4 regions of the Catenulispora subtropica genome follow, and region 4 is predicted to be linked to each of the others. Evidence: riboswitches for the same ligand, from Rfam matches in the RefSeq annotation. Region 4 holds a riboswitch; each other region holds the start of a gene.

Region 1 (4,191 bases), on a different contig from region 4:
GGCCCGAGCCAGCGTCGCGGCCAGTGCCAGCGTGACGACGACCGGCAACAGCCACCAGCACGCGGTGGTGCGGGTGCTGAGGACGGCGGTGCCGGCCAGGGCGGCGATGATCAGGACGGCGACCATCGGATCGTCGCCGACGATGAACTCGTACCAGAAGGCTGCGAAGGCTTTCAGCCGGCCCATACCGCGCGCCTCCTGCGCAGGACCCAGACCGCGGTGGCGGCGACGGCCAGCACATAGGCGACGATGACGGGGAGGGCGGCGTCACCGCCGGGCCACTCCGCGCCGGCGCCCGCCGCGCCCCAGAAGATGCCGAAGCCGGTGAGCATCACACCGACCGCGAACTTCATGGTGTTCTCCGGGACGCGGGCCAGCGGGGCCTTCAGCACGACGCCCGCCGCCGCGACGGTGAGGACGGCGGCGACCGCGGCCAGCGCGGCGAGCGCGACACCGTGCTGATTGGCGCCGAAGGTGAGGGCGATGAACGCGACCTCCAGGCCCTCCAGGACGACACCCTTGAAGGACAAGGTGAAGGCGTACCAGTCGTCGACGAACGGCTTCTTGCTGCTGGTCACCCGCGCGGCGGCGGCGACCTGGCGGCGGTAGGCCGCGGCCTCGTCGCGCAGGTCCTTGTCACCGGACGCGCGCAGGATCGCTTTGCGCAGCCACTGGAGCCCGAAGGTCAGCAGCAGCCCGCCGACCACCAGCCGCAGCGTCTTGAGCGGCAGCACCGTCAACGCCGGCCCGAGGGCCGCGACCACGGCCCCGAGCAGGAGCAGCCCGGCCGCGACGCCCTGCAGCGCCGGGCGCCAGCCGCGCGTGACGCCGGCGGCGAGCACGATGGTGAGAGCCTCCACGGCCTCGACCGCGCAGGCCAGGTAGACGGACAGCAGCAGGAGAGCTGTTCCCACGGGGTTAATGTAACCGGTCCGGCCACGGAAGCCGTCACGGCACGGCGGTGAGGAGCGGCCGGTCGCTCCCTGAGGACGGGCCATGGCGCGGCGTCGATAGGTTGTGCGCATGCGATCTTCTTCCCGGGCCGTGGGGCTCGCGCTCGGCTTCGCGGCGGACTGGTATTTCGCGGACCCGCGGCGAGGGCATCCGGTGGCCGGGTTCGGCCGGGTGGCCGCCGGGCTGCGGAAGGTGATGTACGCGGACTCGCGGGTCGCGGGTGCCGCCTACGCGGGCACTCTGGTGGCGGGGGCCGCGGCGTTGGGCGTCGCGGGGGAGCGGTTCGGGCGGCGCCCGTGGGCCGGGACGGCGCTGACCGCCGCAGCGACGTGGACCGTACTCGGCGGGACGTCGCTGCGGCGCGAGGCGGCGCTGATCGGCGGATCGCTGACCGAGGGCGACCTCGCGGCGGCCCGGGAACGGCTGCCGCACCTGTGCGGCCGCGACCCGCGGGGCCTGGACGCCGACCAGATCGCGCGCGCGGTCGTCGAATCGGTCGCCGAGAACACCTCCGACGCGGTCGTGGCCCCGCTGTTCTGGGGCGCGGTCGCGGGGATCCCGGGGCTGCTGGCGTACCGGGCGTCGAACACGCTCGACGCGATGGTCGGCTACCGCGACGCGCGGTACCGGAACTTCGGCTGGGCCGCGGCCCGGCTCGACGACGTGCTGAACTACCTGCCGGCCCGGTTCACCGGCGCCGTCACGGTCGCGGCGGCTCCGATCGTCGGCGGCAGCCCCATCCAGGCCCTCAGGGCGCTGCGACGCGACGGCGCCCGCCACCCCAGCCCGAACGCCGGACGCTGCGAGGCGTCGGCCGCCGGCGCGCTCGGCGTCCGCCTGGGCGGCACCAACACCTACGGCGACGTCGTCGAACACCGGCCGGTACTGGGCTCGGGGCGCGCGCCGAGGGTCGCCGACATCCGGCGGGCGTCGGTGCTGTCGGCGACCGTCGGCGGCGCGGCCGCCGTCGCGGCGGTGCGGCTCGCCAAGGGACTCGGCCGATTCAGGGGCTAGCCCCGATCCGCCGATCTGGCACACTGTCCCCCGGACGACGAAGTCAGGAAGCCCGTGCGAATCGGGCGCTGTCCCGCAACTGTGAGCGGTCCTCCTCAAGGCCGCGAGTCAGGAACTGCCTGTCGTCCGTCACCATCGGCCCGAGGCGGAGCGCGGACTCCGCGAGAGGAAGTGCCGCCGCATGCCCGCGCGCGTTCTGCTGCTGTCCACCGCTGACACCGAGCTTCTGGCCGCCCACGCGTCCGGCGCCCCCTATCGCACGGCGAATCCCGCCCGGCTGGATGCCGACAGCCTCGCGCCGCTCCTCGGCGACGCGGACGTCGCGGTCCTGCGGCTGCTCGGCGGCCACCGCCTGTGGCAGTGGCTGGTCGACGCGGTCGCGGCCAGCGGGGTTCCGGCCGTCGTCCTCGGCGGCGAGGCGGTGCCGGACGCCGAACTGATGGCGTTGTCGACCGTGCCCGGCGGCGTCGCGGCCGACGCGCTGAACTACCTCACCGCCGGCGGTCCCGCGAACCTGGCGCAGCTGGCGAACTTCCTCACCGACACGGTGCTCGGCGGCGGCGAAGGATTCGACGCGCCCACGGCGATGCCCGAGTTCGGGGTGCACGGCGAGCGGGCGAGCCGGGACGGCCGCCCAACCGTCGGCATCGTCTTCTACCGCGCGCACGAGCTCTCCGGCAACACAGGATTCGTCGACACCCTCGCCGACGCCCTCGAAGCCCGCGGCGCCAACGCCCTGCCGGTCTACTGCGGCTCGCTGCGGGGTCTGTCCGACGCCGCGGGCCAAGGCCTCGTCGAGCTGCTCGGCCGCTGCGACGCGCTGGTCGTCACCGTCCTGGCCGGCGGCGGGGCCACCGCGGCCGACGCCGGCGCCGGCGGTGACGAGGACGCCTGGGACGTGGGAGCGCTGGCCGCCCTCGACATCCCGGTGATCCAAGGGCTCTGTCTCACCTCCTCCCGCGAGGCGTGGCGGGACTCCGACGCCGCGCTCACCCCGATGGACGCGGCGATGCAGGTCGCGATCCCGGAGTTCGACGGCCGCCTGATCGCCGTCCCCTTCTCGTTCAAGGAGAAGGGCGAGGCGGACATCCCCGTCTACGTCGCCGACGAGGAGCGCGCCCGGCGGCTCGCGGGCATCGCCTTCCGCCATGCCGCACTCCGCTCGATCCCCAACAGCGACAAGAAACTCGCCCTGGTCCTGTCCTCCTACCCGACCAAGCATTCCCGCATCGGCAACGCCGTCGGCCTGGACACTCCTGCCTCCGCCGTCCGCCTGCTCACCGCCCTGCGCGCGGCCGGCTACACCGTCGGCGACTTCCCCGAGGACGGCGACGAGCTCATCCACCGCCTCATCGCCGCGGGCGGCCACGACGTCGAGTGGCTCACCGAGGACCAGCTGGCGGCCGCCCCCGCCCGCGTCCCGCTCGGCGATTACGAGTCCTGGTTCGCGGGCTTGCCCGCCGAACTGCGCGAGGGCATCCGCCGGCACTGGGGTGAGCCGCCCGGCTCGCTCTACGTCGACGGGGACGACATCGTGCTCGCCTCGCTCCAGTTCGGGAACGTGCTGCTGATGATCCAGCCGCCGCGCGGCTTCGGCGAGAACCCCATCGCCATCTACCACGACCCCGACCTGCCGCCGAGCCACCACTACCTGGCCGCCTACCGCTGGCTGGAGAACGCGTTCGGCGCGGACGCCGTCGTGCACCTCGGCAAGCACGGCACGCTGGAGTGGCTGCCCGGCAAGGGCCTCGGCCTGTCCGCGTCGTGCGCCCCGGACGCGGTCCTGGGCGAGCTGCCGCTGGTCTACCCGTTCATCGTCAACGACCCCGGCGAGGGCACGCAGGCCAAGCGCCGCGGCCACGCCACCATCGTCGACCACCTGATGCCGCCGATGGCGCGCGCCGACACCTACGGCGAGCTGGCCAAGCTGGAGCAGCTGCTCGACGAGTACGCCGCCGTGTCCGCGCTGGACCCGGACAAGGCCCCGGCGGTGCGGGCGCAGATCTGGACCCTGATCCGCGCCGCGCAGCTGCACCACGACCTCGCGGCGTTCCTGCACGGCGACGTCGAGCGCCAGCCGGCCGACGACGACTTCGACGAGTTCGTGCTGCACCTGGACGGCTACCTGTGCGAGATCAAGGACGTGCAGATCCGCGACGGGCTGCACATCCTCGGCCGGGCGCCGGAAGGCGGGGAACTGGTCGCCGACGTGTTGGCGGTGCT
Region 2 (4,191 bases), on a different contig from region 4:
TCCTTGTCACCCTGCATGCCGCCAGATCCTGCCAGAGTGGCGGTCGCGGACGGTAACGACGTCGTGGCGGATTGCGCCGAACGGGGGCCGGCGGGGCGTGCCGGATCAGCCCAGGGCGGGGAGCGCGGCCGGGCAGTCCGGAGCGTGCACGGTGACCTGGGACGGGAGCACGTCCCCCGCGGGGACCGCCGGCAGCCGCTCCGCCTCGGGTACGGCCTCCGCCGGCGCCGAGTCCGCGACCCGGGCGGCGGCCAGCAGGCAGCTCAGCCGCTTCACGCAGGTCCCGCACGACGCGCCCGCCCCGGTGGCCTGGCGGACCTGCTTGACGGTCTGGGCGCCCAGCGCGACCGCGGCGTCGACCTCGGCGGTGGTCACCGCGTGGCATATGCAGGCGTACAAAGCGTGGCTCCGGGGGCTCGTCGATCGGCGCGTCCGGCCTGATCACTGGGGACTTAGGCGAGCCTAAGCTACTTATCCGGCACTGCCAAGTCCCCGGCGCACGTGCCGTGCACCACATCTGGAAACATGGACCGCATGGGGCAGCCGGGATCAGGGGTGGACATCGAAGCCGAGGAGCAGACGGCGGGCCGGCTTCCACCCGGTCAGCGCATGCAGCGCGGCGAGTGGCCGGTGCTGCACTACGGCCCCGTGCCCCGCTTCAAGCCGGACAGCTGGGACTTCCGGGTGACCGGCGCCACCGCCGACGGCGAGGAGGCGGTCTGGTTCCACGACGAGTTCTCGGCGCTGCCGGCGATCGACGTCGTGGCCGACTTCCACTGCGTCACCAAGTTCACGATGCTGGACGCCGCCTGGCGCGGCGTCGCCGCCCGCACCGTCCTCGACCTGGCCCCGCCGGCCCCGGACGTGGCCCACGTGACCGTCTGGGCCGAGTACGGCTACAGCACCAACCTCCGCCTGGAGGACCTGCTCCACGAGAACGTGGTGTTCGCCACCCACCACAACGGTGAGCCGCTCACCCCCGATCACGGCTTCCCGCTCCGCCTGATCGTGCCGCACCTGTACGCCTGGAAGGGCCCGAAGTGGGTGCGCGGCATCGAGTACCTCACCGAGGACCGCCGCGGCTTCTGGGAGGAGCGCGGCTACCACAACATCGGCGACCCGTGGCGGGAACAGCGGTACTCCTACCAAGAAGACCCGGGCGACGGGCCGCCGCTGTAGGTCGGAGACCGTAGGGCCCGGATCATCACCGCATGTGGATCCGGCGCAATACGGCCTGCCACAGCGTTCCGGAGCGGCTCAGCGCGCGGCGGCGGCGTTCGGATCCCGCAGAGGCGTGCGACCCCGACGATCCGGGCGACCCCGCCGATCCGGGCGACCCGTGTGATCCCGCCGGCTGTCCCTTCCCGCCCTTCCCGCCCGCTGCGCGCGTGTCGCGTTGCTCACCCCGCCCCGCACCCGCCGCCGGTCCGAAGGCACCGCCCTCCAACTCGTATTCGCCCAGGACGCGCGGTCCGCGCTTTCGCTCGATCACCTTCCCATTGACAGACACATCCGGACATCCCGCCACCGGGCGCCGGACGAGCGCGCCCAGGCGCCCCGGCGCGCCCGGCCGGTCGCGGTTTGACGCCCGATGATCGCTGCGGGATGCTGCAACGCAGGATGGTCGGCAGGAATCCCGGTGTGAATCCGGAACGGTCCCGCCACTGTGATCAGGGAGCACCTCTTCGTGGGATGCCACTGGAACGTCAACGTTCTGGGAAGGCGGGAGAGGCGCTGCGATCTGAGAGTCAGGAGACTCCGACCGTCCCCGGCACGCCGCCCCCGCGGCGTGCTTGTGCTACCTGACCTGTCGGGCGTGGACACCCGTGAGGAGCTGATTCGGCGTGCCGCCGTACCCCTTCGCCGCAGTGGTCGGACTCGACGATCTGCGGCTGGCCCTGTTGCTCAACGCCGTCTCCCCGGCCGTCGGCGGGGTGCTGGTCCGCGGTGAGAAAGGCACCGCCAAATCCACGATCGTGCGCGCCCTGTCCGCGGTGCTGCCGGAGATCGACGTCGTCCGGGGCTGCCGCTTCTCCTGCGACCCCGAGGTCCCCGACGTCGGCTGTCCGGACGGCCCGCACTTCGGCGCCGTGGTGGTCGACTCCCGCCCGGCCCGCCTGGTGGAGCTCCCGGTCGGCGCCACCGAGGACCGCCTCGTCGGATCGCTGGACCTGGAGAAGGTGCTCGCCTCCGGCATAGCGGCCTACGAACCCGGACTGCTGGCGGCGGCCCACCGCGGCCTCCTCTACGTGGACGAGGTCAACCTCCTCCACGACCACCTCGTCGACCTCCTGCTGGACGCCGCCGCGATGGGCGTCGCCCACGTCGAACGCGAAGGCGTCTCCGTCCGGCACTCCGCCCGCTTCCTCCTCGTCGGCACCATGAACCCGGAGGAGGGCGAACTCCGCCCGCAGCTGCTCGACCGCTTCGGCCTGACCGTCGAGGTCCGCGCCAGCCGCGACCCGGCCGAACGCGCCGAGGTGGTGCGCCGCCGCCTCGCCTACGAAGCCGACCCCGAGGCGTTCGCCACCGCCTGGGAGGCCGCCGACAAGGAGACCGCCGCGCGCATCGCCGCCGCCCGCGAACTGCTCCCTTCCGTGGTGCTCCCGGACGGGGAACTGCTGCGGATCACCCGGATCTGCGCCGCCTTCGAAGTCGACGGCATGCGCGCGGACCTGGTGACGGCGCGCGCCGCCACGGCGCTGGCGGCCTGGGCCGGCCGGACCGTGGTGATCGCCGAGGACGTGCGGCGGGCGGCGACGCTCGCGCTGCCGCACCGGCGGCGCCGGCACCCGTTCGACGCGCCGGGGCTGGACGAGGAGCGACTGGACGAGGCGATGCGGGACGGGGACGAGGATCCTGATCCCGGTCCTGACGGGCCCGGTGGCGGCGGCCCGCTCGACGATCAGCCCGGCGGCGGTGCTCCGGATGCGCGGAACACCGAGCCGGAGCGGCCGGAGAAATCTGATCAGCGGTCGCACGACGAGGCGGAGAAGGAGCCGGTCGGCCAGGCGGTGGCCGATTCCGGCTCCTCGGCGGGCGGGCAGGAGCCGTCCGGCGCGGCGCGGGAGCAGAGCCCTGCGATGCCGGGCGAGCCGTTCAAGGCGCGCCTGCTGAAGGTGGAGGGCGTGGGCGGCGGTGCCGAAGGCCGCCGCTCCAAGGCGCGGACCAGCTCGGGCCGGGCGATCGGCGCGCGCCCCGGGACACGCGGGCTGCACCTCGTGGCGACGGTTCGAGCGGCCGCACCTGAGCAGGTGTCCCGAGGCCGCGACGAAGGCGCCCTGATCCTCCGGCCCGCGGACCTCCGCGAGCCGATCCGCGAGGGCCGCGAGGGCAACCTCGTCCTCTTCGTCGTCGACGCCTCCGGCTCCATGGCCGCGCGCCAGCGCATGTCCGCGGTCAAGGGCGCGATCCTGTCGCTGCTCATGGACGCGTACCAGCGCCGCGACAAGGTCGGCCTGGTCACCTTCCGCGGGCGTGAGGCCGACGTCGTCCTCCCGCCCACCTGGTCCGTCGACGCCGGCGCCGCGCGCCTGACCACCCTGCCCACCGGAGGCCGCACTCCGCTCGCGGCCGGGCTCCTCCAGGCCGCCGGCGTCCTGCGCGTCGAGCGGATGCGCGATCCGCAGCGCCGCCCGCTCGTGGTCGTCGTCACCGACGGCCGCGCGACCCAGGCCTCGCGCGCGAAGGACCCGCTGGCCGACGCCCGCCGTGCCGCCGGTCACCTCGCGACCACCGTCGCGTCCGTCGGCGGCACCGCGGTCGTCGTGGACTGCGAAGCCGGCCCGGTCCGCCTGGGCCTGGCCGCCCGGCTGGCCGGCGACCTCGGGGGCGAGTGCCTCCGGCTCGCCGATCTGGCCGCGGACACGCTGACCGCGGCGGTGCAGAGCAACCGCCCCCACTCCGACCGGAGGGCCGCCTGATGCCCCAGGGCCAACCCGCATACGTGCCCGACGACGGCTTGACCACCCGGCAGCGGCGCAACCGGCCGCTGACGATCGTCCACACCGGTCCCGGCAAGGGGAAGTCCACAGCCGCCTTCGGGCTGGCGCTGCGTGGGTGGAACCAGGGCTGGCCGATCGGGGTGTTCCAGTTCGTGAAGTCGGCGAAGTGGCGCATCGGCGAGGAGAACGCCCTCAAGGCGCTCGGCGAGCTGCACGAGTCCACCGGCCGGGGCGGTCCGGTGGATTG
Region 3 (4,191 bases), on a different contig from region 4:
CTCCACGGTCCACGTGTTCTTGATCGCGTCACGGAAGCGGTCGAAGAAACGCGGGTAGCGCATCGGGCGCAAGGTCAGGTCCAGACCGGGGTCGAGCAGCATCAAAGGCTTCCTTTACTGGCAGGCTTCGCAGGCTTCGGGGTTCTCCAGCGAGCAGGCGACGGCCTCTTCCGAGGCGACGGTCACCGTCGCCTGCTGGATCCGCGTCGCCGGCCGCGACCGGAGGTAGTACGTGGACTTCAGCCCGGCCTTCCACGCGTACATGTACATCGACGACAGCTTCCCGATCGTCGGCGCCGCCAGGAACAGGTTCAGCGACTGCGACTGGTCCACGAACGGCCCCCGCGCCGCAGCCAGGTCGATCAGCGCCCGCTGCGGCAGCTCCCACGCCGTCCGGTACAGCGTCCGCAGCTCCGCCGGCAGCGCCTCGATGTCCTGCACGGACCCCTCGGCCCGCTTGATCGCGTCCCGCACCGCCGGCGTCCACAGCCCCAGCGCCTTCAGCTCGCTCACCAGCGCGCTGTTGATCTGCAGGAACTCCCCGGACAGCGTCTCGCGCTTGAACAGGTTCGACACCTGCGGCTCGATGCACTCGTAGCAGCCCGCGATCGAGGCGATCGTGGCGGTCGGCGCGATCGCCACCAGCAGCGAGTTGCGCAGGCCGGTCGCGGCCACGCGGGAACGCAGAGCGCTCCACCGGGCGGCCAGCGCCGGGGACGTCGCCGAGCCCCACAGGTCCGGCTGCAGCGCGCCCCCGGCGGCCCGGGTCCGGTCGAACGCCGGGTGCGCGCCGAACCGCTCGGCCAGCCCGGCCGACGTCTCCAGCGCCGTCAGGTAGATCTCCTCGGCGATCCGCGTCGAAAGCTTGCGCGCCCGCGGGTCGTCGAACGGCAGCCGCAGCGCGAAGAACACGTCCTGCAGCCCCATCAGCCCCAGCCCGACCGGCCGCCACCGCGGGTTCGACGCCGCGGTCTGCTCGCTCGGGTAGTAGTTGATGTCGATGACGCGGTCCAGGAACACCACCGCCGTGCGGACCGTGTCCCGCAGCCGGTCCCAGTCCACGGCCGACCGGTCCGCGGTCAGGTGCGCCGCCAGGTTGACCGACCCCAGGTTGCACACCGCGGTCTCGGCGTCCGAGGACACCTCGATGATCTCCGTGCACAGATTCGACAGGTGCACCGTGTTCCGGCTCTCGCCGGGGCCCGGCTCCGCGGTCTGGTTGCAGAGCCGGTTCGAGGCGTCCTTGAACGTCATCCACCCGTTGCCGGTCTGCGCCAGCGTCCGCATCATCCTGCCGTAGAGCTCGCGCGCCGGGAGCTGCCGGACGTAACGGCCCTCGGCCTCGGCCCGGCGGTACGCGGCGTCGAACGCCTCGCCCCACAGGTCCGGCAGCTCCGGCACCTGGTCCGGGTCCATCAGCGACCACAGCGCGTCCGCCTCGACCCGGCGCATGAACTCGTCCGGGATCCAGTTCGCCAGGTTCAGGTTGTGGGTGCGGCGCGCGTCCTCGCCGGTGTTGTCCCGCAGCTGCAGGAACTCCTCGATGTCCGGGTGCCACGGCTCCAGGTAGACGCACGCCGCGCCCTTGCGGCGTCCGCCCTGGTTGACCGCGGCGACCGAGGAGTCCAGCGTGCGCAGGAACGGCACGATCCCGTTCGAGCGGCCGTTGGTGCTGCGGATCAGCGCGCCGCGCCCCCGCACGCGCGAGAAGGCGATGCCGATCCCGCCGGCGAACTTCGACAGCCGTGCCACCTGGTGGTAGCGCGCGTAGATGGAGTCGAGCTCGTCGCGCGGGGAGTCGACCAGATAGCAGGACGACATCTGGGTGTGCCGCGTGCCCGAGTTGAACAGCGTGGGGGAGCTGGGCAGGTAGGCCAGCGAGGACATCAGCCGGTAGAAGCCGATCGCCTCCTCGGCCTGCTCCGACAGCCCGGCGGCCACCCGCAGCAGGAAGTGCTGCGGCGTCTCGATGACCCGGCGGGTGACCGGGTGCCGCAGCAGGTAGCGGTCGTAGACGGTACGCAGCCCGAAGTACTCGAAGCGGAGATCGCCGTCCCCGTCGATGGCGGCGTCGAACCGCTCGGCCTCCGCGGCGACGAAGGCGGCGGTGAGATCGCCGATCAGGCCCTCCCGATGCCCGACGGCGATCGCCGCGCTGAACGCCACCGCGCCCTGCCCCGCGGCCTCGTCCGCGATCACCGCCGCCAGCAGCCGCGCCGCCAGCTTCGAGTACTGCGGCTCCTCGCCGATCAGCTCGGCCGCGCACTGCACGGCCAGCTCGGCGGCCTGGGCCGGGCCGGCGCCGGCGGGCAGGCCGGCGAAGGTCTTGCGGGCGACGCGGCCCGGGTCGACGTCGGGGAGGCCGGCGGCCCAGCGCGTGACGGCCGCTTCCAGGGACCGCTCGGAGACCGTCGCCGTCCCCGCCGGAGGCGGCGTCGCCGGCTCCGCCCCGCCCGACCCCGTGCCGGCATCGACATCGATCCCGACCTGCGTGACCGTCACAACCCTCTCCTCGCCAGTCGTAGGTCCCGATCCGGACCGTGCGCGAGGAGACGAGAAGGCGCGCGGCAGCGCGGCGCCCTTCGCCGTCAGCCGTCCCGCGCGGCCTCGGACCGGCCGCACCCCATGTCCGGGCGCGGCACCGCTGGCAGGTCTTCGGACTCGCGGGCGTCCGGGGACCGGAGACTCCCGGACCCGGAACCTACTGGCCGTCACTTCCCAGGCCGGCGCCGGCGCCCGAAGGCGCCGCCGGCCCAGTGTGCACGACGGCGGTCGTTCCCACTCACCGCTGCGGGGCAGTCCCGGACTCGCACCGGGTTCCCTCTTGCCTCGGCCGCCGCCCGTGCTGCGAGCGGACGGCCGAACCAGCTGCGTCGGACACCATATCTTGTGGCGGGCTCTAATTCACAATCAACATGCTGTATGTCAGAGGGCTACCGGGGCGTGCTGAGAGCTGCTACTGGAACGTCGCGTGCGTCGGCCGCAGGTAGATCCGCACCCGGTACGGAGCGTCGCCCACGGGGCCGTCCATCGGCAGCGAGTAACGGTCCGCCAGCACCGCGAAGAAGGCACCCTCGGTGTCCGGTTCGATCCGTTCCACGGTGCCGCGCAACTCCAGGTACCGGTACGGCGCGTCCGGGTCGTTGATCGACACCGCGGCGTTCGGGCGCTCGCTGAGCTCCTTGTACTTCGCACGCTTGGTCGAGGTGGTGAACGACAGGAACTCGCCGTCCCACAGGAACCACATCGGGTTCACGTGCGGGTTCCCGTCCGCGCGGATGGTCGCCAGGTGACAGAAGACGGGGCGCTCGAGCAGGTCGGCGTGCGACTCGGGGATCACAGACATGGCTCCACTCCATCCGGCCCGGTGCGACCCCGCAAGTCGCGATCCGACACGCAGCGATCACGATCCCTGATCGTGCGAGGTCCGCCCATCCACGACCCGGTTCCGGTTCTCCCGTGGACGGGCGGGCCTCGGAGCGGCTCAGGAACCCCGGACGGCGACGACGGTCTTGCCCGGGCTGCGGTTCTCGGCCTGCGCGATGTGCGCGTCGATCGCCTCGTCCCACGCGACCACCCGCGGCGCCGGGAGCTCCCATCCCGAGCCCGCCTCGGCGAGCGCGAACACCGCCGCGATGAGCGCCCCGACGGCGCGCGCGTCGGCGCGGGCCCGGTTGATGATGCTGAAGCCGGCGGTGGTCCAGTTGTTGCGCCGCAGGTCCGCCGGCGCCGGGGCGGCCGGGTCGGGCTGACCGGCCGCGGCGCCGTAGCTGACGTAGCGGCCCCCCGGCGCGAGCAGCCCGAGCGAGGCCGACGCCACGTCGCCGCCGATGGACTCCAGCACGACGTCGAAGAGTTCGTCGTCGTTGGCCTTGCGGGCCGCCGCGCCGAACTCCGCGTCCCGCACCGCCGGACGGTAGACCGCCGCCAGCCTGCCCGCGGAGTTCGCGCTCGTGCCGCCGACGACGCAACGCGGAGTGCGCAGGCTCAGCACGGCCGCCAGCGCGTCGCCGACCCCGCCCCCGGCGCCGGTGACCAGGACCCGGTCCTTCGAGGACACATGAGCGGCGTCGGCGAGCCCGACGGCCGTGGCCCACGTGAGCGGCACGATGGTGGCCCGCTCCAGGGCCAGCCCGTCCGGCACCCGCGCGGCCAGGCCGGCCTCGGCCACCACGGTCTCGGCCAGACCAC
Region 4 (4,191 bases):
GTGCCGGAGTCGGACAACGGGTTGCGGAACACTCCCTGATAAGCCGCGCCGGCCTGCGCAAGCAGGGCGCCGACCAAGGTCGCGAGGACGACGCGGGGCAGCCGGATCTGGTCGAGGACGCCCTGCTGCACCGGAGTGAGGCCGGTGGAGAGGTGGACGAAGGGGAGCTTGTCGAGCAGCGCGGCGGCGGTGCCACCGACCGGGAGGCCGGCGGCACCGCCGAGACTGGCGACGAGGACGGAGAGGAGAAGGGCCGCGGTGGCGGCCATGAGCACGATCGCCGGGCGGGCGAGTTTGCGCGCAGGGACCACCCCGTCGTCGATCGCACCCGTCAGATCGGCTGCCGGCCCGCTCTCCCTGGAGATCTCGCCCGACACCACCCCCGCGGCTGTCGTAGCGAGCGTCCCTCCGGTCGTCCCTTCGCCCGGACCCGGCACCGCCGGGCCGGGCGAACCTCCGCGCCTCATCGCCGGGGTCTCAGCCCTGGGCCTTGTTCACCGCGTCGGAGACCTGCTGGACCAGGTCGGCCAGGCGCGGGCCCCAACGGGAGGCGATGTCGTCGTCGAGGCCGACGATGGTGCCCTTGGCGGCGTTCTTCACCGCCGGGACGGCGGACCAGCCGGGGCGGGCGGCGACCGCCGCGGAGGTCTGCTGGCAGCACTTGGTGTCGGCCAGGAAGACCAGGTCGGGCGCCGCGGTGACCAGGTACTCGTCGCTGAGCTGGGGGTAGCCGCCGCCGGTCTTGTCGGCGGCGTCGGCGACGTTGGCCAGGCCCAGCTGGGCGAAGACCGAGCCGATGAAGGTCTTCGAGGTGGCGCTGTAGTTCCCGGGGGTGCCGACCTCGTAGTAGTACTTCAGCGGCGTGGCGGGCTTCTTCGTGGCCGCGATCGCGCTGGTGATCTTCTGCTTCATGGCGGCGACTTCGGTGGCGGCCTTGTCCGCGTGGCCGGTCGCGGCGCCGAGGGCGGTGATCTGGCCGTAGGCGTCGTCCAGGCTGTTCGGCGCGTCGAACCACAGCACCGGCACGTTCAGCTTGCCCAGCTGCTCGACGATGTTCGAGGTGTCGGCGGCGACCACCACCAGATCCGGGTTGTACTTCGCGATCGCCTCGGCGTCCGGCTTGAAGCCGGACAGCGCGGTCTTCGGCGCGCTCGCGGGGTAGTTCGACTGGTCGTCGACCGCGACCACCTGGCTGTCCGCCCCGATCGCGAACAAGTCCTCGGTCGCCGACGGGGACAGGGACACGATCTTCTTGGGCTGCGCGGCCAGCTTCACCGCGCCGTTCTTGGCGGTGACGGTGGCCGGGAACGCCGCCGCGCTCGGCGAGGCCGAGGAAGAGGTCGAGGTCGAGGCCGTGCCCGACGCCGCGGGCGCCGACTTCGACGACGAACACCCGGCGGCCAGCAACGCCGAACCCGCTATGACACCCACGGCGACATGCCGCGCCACACTGTGCAGACGAGAATGCACGAGGTCAGCTCCTCCGGCTGATCCGCGGCCCCGCGCGACGCACGCCGGCCCTGGTGACCGTGATGCGCACAGCCGGACCGCCCCGAACCGCGAGGGCCGAACGTTGACACACCGCGTGAGGCGACCTGGCTCGCTCCCGGGGGAGCTCACAGTTGCGGGACAGCGCCGGATTCCCACCGGCTTCGCTGCACACGTTGTGGACGGCACGCCGCCGTCACCGCAGACGCTAGCAAGCACACGGGCCCGCGACTAACCCCGAACGGGGCGCGGGCCCGTGATCTGCACAACTCGAGGGCTGTCGAGGGCTGTCGCGGGCTGTCGAAGGCTGTCGCAGCCCCGGCGGCCGTGACCCCGCCGTTACGGCCAGACCGGCTTCCGCTTCTCCACGAAGGCCCGCACCCCCTCGGCCCGGTCCGCCGAGAACGCCGTCGCGCGCCACGCCCCGTCCTCGACGTCCAGTCCGGCCGCCAGCGGCAGATCCGCGCCGACCTTCAGCGCGTGCTTCGCGTTGCGCACGCCGATCGGCGAGTTCTTCGCGATCTGCTGCGCCAGCTCCAGCGCCGCCGCCCGCGCGGTGGACGCGCCGGCGACCCGCCGGTCGATCATCCCGAACCGGTCGGCCTCGTCGGCGTCGATCCGCCGCGCGGTGAAGATCAGGTCCGCGGCGCGGTTCATGCCCACCCGCCGCACCAGCGTCTGCGTTCCACCGCCGCCGGGGATGACGCCCACCGACACCTCCGGCAGGCCGAACACCGCACCGTCGTCGGCGACGATGAGGTCGCACCCCAGCGCCAGTTCGCAGCCGCCGCCGAGCGCGTAGCCGGACACCGCCGCGATCACCGGCATCGGCAGCGAGCCGAAGGCGGACCAGGTGCGCCGGAACGCCGGCCGGGTGGCGACCAGCTCGGCGTCGCTCATCTGGTTGCGTTCCTTCAGGTCCACGCCGACGCAGAACGCGTGGTTCTTCCCCTCGGCCGACGGCGCGGCCGACGAGACCACCACCGCGCGCACCGCCGGGTCGTCGGCCAGTTCCGGCGCCACGTCCCGGATCGCCGCGGCCATCCCGGTCGAGATCGCGTTCATCGCCTCGGCGCGGTTCAGCACGATCTCCGCGACCACGCCGTTGCCCTCGGCCGGGTGCCGCCGCAGGAGTACTCCGTTGTAATCCTTCTCCAGTGCCTCAGTCATGCCGCCCACAGTATGAGACAGCGATTTGAATCCAAAAGCGCAGATCAGAATCCGAAGGGCACGAACGGCGCGACATCGCTGACGAACGCCCGCGACGCCTGCGCCAGCGCCCCCGCCCGCAGCTCCTCGATCCGCCCGGCCCGGCCCAGCGCCCCGAGCGAGAACCCGCCGAGGTACGCGGCCCCGAGCTCGCGCGGCCCCAGGACCAGGTCCGCCGGATCCGTCGTCCGCGAGCACTCCGCGCCGTCGGCGTCCCCGCGGAGCCGCCACCGCCCGGTGTTCCACGGGCAGAACGGGTCGGAGAGCTCGAACACCACGTCCACCGCAGTGGCGTAACGCCGCGCGGCCAGGGCCCTGTCCACGTCCACGATCCGCACATAGAGCATGTCCTGCAGGCGCGGTACCGCCTGCCGGAAGTCGGCGAGCAGGAACGTCAGCGGGTCGTCGGCCGGCACCTCGGCCTGGACCTCGCTCGTCAGATCGAGGTCGCACAGGAATCGCCACATGGCGACGTAGGAAGCGAGGTCGCGCCCGTAGACGTCCTTGACCCTCACCTTGCACTCCGGCCGCGCCGGGTTGTTGTAGCCCTCCTTGACCCGGTACCGCGCGAAGCCGACGGTCGTCCCGTCGGCGTCCTCGGCCAGCACGCACCGCAGCGGCCCGGCGCCGTCCCGCGCGAACTCCCAGTCGGCCAGCGCCGCGTCGCGCCACCCGTCGCCGACCCGCGGCATCATGCCGGGCCGGCCCAGCCGGTTGGCCTCGACGACCTCCTGGCAGCGCTCGTATCCCTCCAGCGGATCCACCATCCGCATCCGGAACTTGTCACTGCCGGCCACCGCCGACAGCCCGTTGTCGCCGCGCGGGACGGTGAGGCTCAGGTGCTGGACGCCCAGCGCGTAGCCGAACCGTCCGTAGATGGCGGGCTCGGACGCGAGCAGGATGCCGACCGGCGCGTCCCCGCGCTCGTGCCACCCGTGCATCTGGTGCCGCATCATCGCCGTCAGGATGCCGCGCCGCCGGTGCGTGGCCTTCACCGTGATCATCGTCACGCCGCCGGCCGGCACCGTGACCCCGCCGGGCACCGTGAGTTCGAACGGGAAGTCACCGCCGGTGCTCACCAGCTCGTCGCCGTCGAACGCGGCCACCGACCGCTCCCGCGGCAGCAGACCCTGCCACAGGTCGTGGGCCTCCTGCGGCGGGTTCTCGTGGAACCCGAAGTCCAGCTGCGCGGCGAAGGCGGGCGCCTCCTCGTCGGTGAAGGGGCGGACCGGGTAGGAAGGGGCATCGGAGCTCATAATCCATGGCTAACACCGCATCGCCGCACATGCGAGCCAATATTCACCGCGCACGCCCCTCCCGCGCCCCCCGAGCCCGGACGCAAGCTCCTCACAAGGCGGCAGCATGGGAGGCTGATGCCATGCAGGATTCCGATCCGATCCGCCTTCCCGGCCCGTGGACCCACCGGGACATCACGGCCAACGGCGCCCGCTTCCACGTCGCCGAAATGGGCGAAGGCCCCCTGGTCCTGTTCCT

The links. Region 4 has a riboswitch for cobalamin ahead of ABD466_RS06250 (ABC transporter substrate-binding protein). Riboswitches for the same ligand answer to the same signal wherever they lie in the genome.
Region 1: linked by a shared signal. The riboswitch ahead of cobN (cobaltochelatase subunit CobN) and the one ahead of ABD466_RS06250 (ABC transporter substrate-binding protein) in region 4 are both predicted to bind cobalamin.
Region 2: linked by a shared signal. The riboswitch ahead of ABD466_RS18620 (putative cobaltochelatase) and the one ahead of ABD466_RS06250 (ABC transporter substrate-binding protein) in region 4 are both predicted to bind cobalamin.
Region 3: linked by a shared signal. The riboswitch ahead of ABD466_RS12090 (ribonucleoside-diphosphate reductase subunit alpha) and the one ahead of ABD466_RS06250 (ABC transporter substrate-binding protein) in region 4 are both predicted to bind cobalamin.

The regions. Positions count from the first base shown of each region.
Region 1 covers NZ_BAAAQM010000020.1:115,859-120,049, reverse strand. The annotation lists gene ABD466_RS19055 (hypothetical protein) at 1-186, opposite strand, end outside; gene ABD466_RS19050 (COG4280 domain-containing protein) at 174-914, opposite strand; gene ABD466_RS19045 (cobalamin biosynthesis protein) at 1,024-1,968, shown strand; cobalamin riboswitch at 1,967-2,105, shown strand; gene cobN (cobaltochelatase subunit CobN) at 2,150-4,191, shown strand, end outside.
Region 2 covers NZ_BAAAQM010000020.1:23,500-27,690, reverse strand. The annotation lists gene bfr (bacterioferritin) at 1-17, opposite strand, end outside; gene ABD466_RS18630 ((2Fe-2S)-binding protein) at 106-399, opposite strand; gene ABD466_RS18625 (sulfite oxidase-like oxidoreductase) at 535-1,179, shown strand; cobalamin riboswitch at 1,631-1,757, shown strand; gene ABD466_RS18620 (putative cobaltochelatase) at 1,845-3,923, shown strand; gene cobO (cob(I)yrinic acid a,c-diamide adenosyltransferase) at 3,923-4,191, shown strand, end outside.
Region 3 covers NZ_BAAAQM010000011.1:61,824-66,014, forward strand. The annotation lists gene ABD466_RS12085 (ribonucleotide-diphosphate reductase subunit beta) at 1-102, opposite strand, end outside; gene ABD466_RS12090 (ribonucleoside-diphosphate reductase subunit alpha) at 115-2,502, opposite strand; cobalamin riboswitch at 2,630-2,884, opposite strand; gene ABD466_RS12095 (PPOX class F420-dependent oxidoreductase) at 2,957-3,346, opposite strand; gene ABD466_RS12100 (quinone oxidoreductase family protein) at 3,485-4,191, opposite strand, start outside.
Region 4 covers NZ_BAAAQM010000005.1:32,824-37,014, forward strand. The annotation lists gene ABD466_RS06245 (FecCD family ABC transporter permease) at 1-269, opposite strand, end outside; gene ABD466_RS06250 (ABC transporter substrate-binding protein) at 478-1,458, opposite strand; cobalamin riboswitch at 1,573-1,707, opposite strand; gene ABD466_RS06255 (enoyl-CoA hydratase/isomerase family protein) at 1,828-2,658, opposite strand; gene ABD466_RS06260 (GNAT family N-acetyltransferase) at 2,703-3,953, opposite strand; gene ABD466_RS06265 (alpha/beta fold hydrolase) at 4,076-4,191, shown strand, end outside.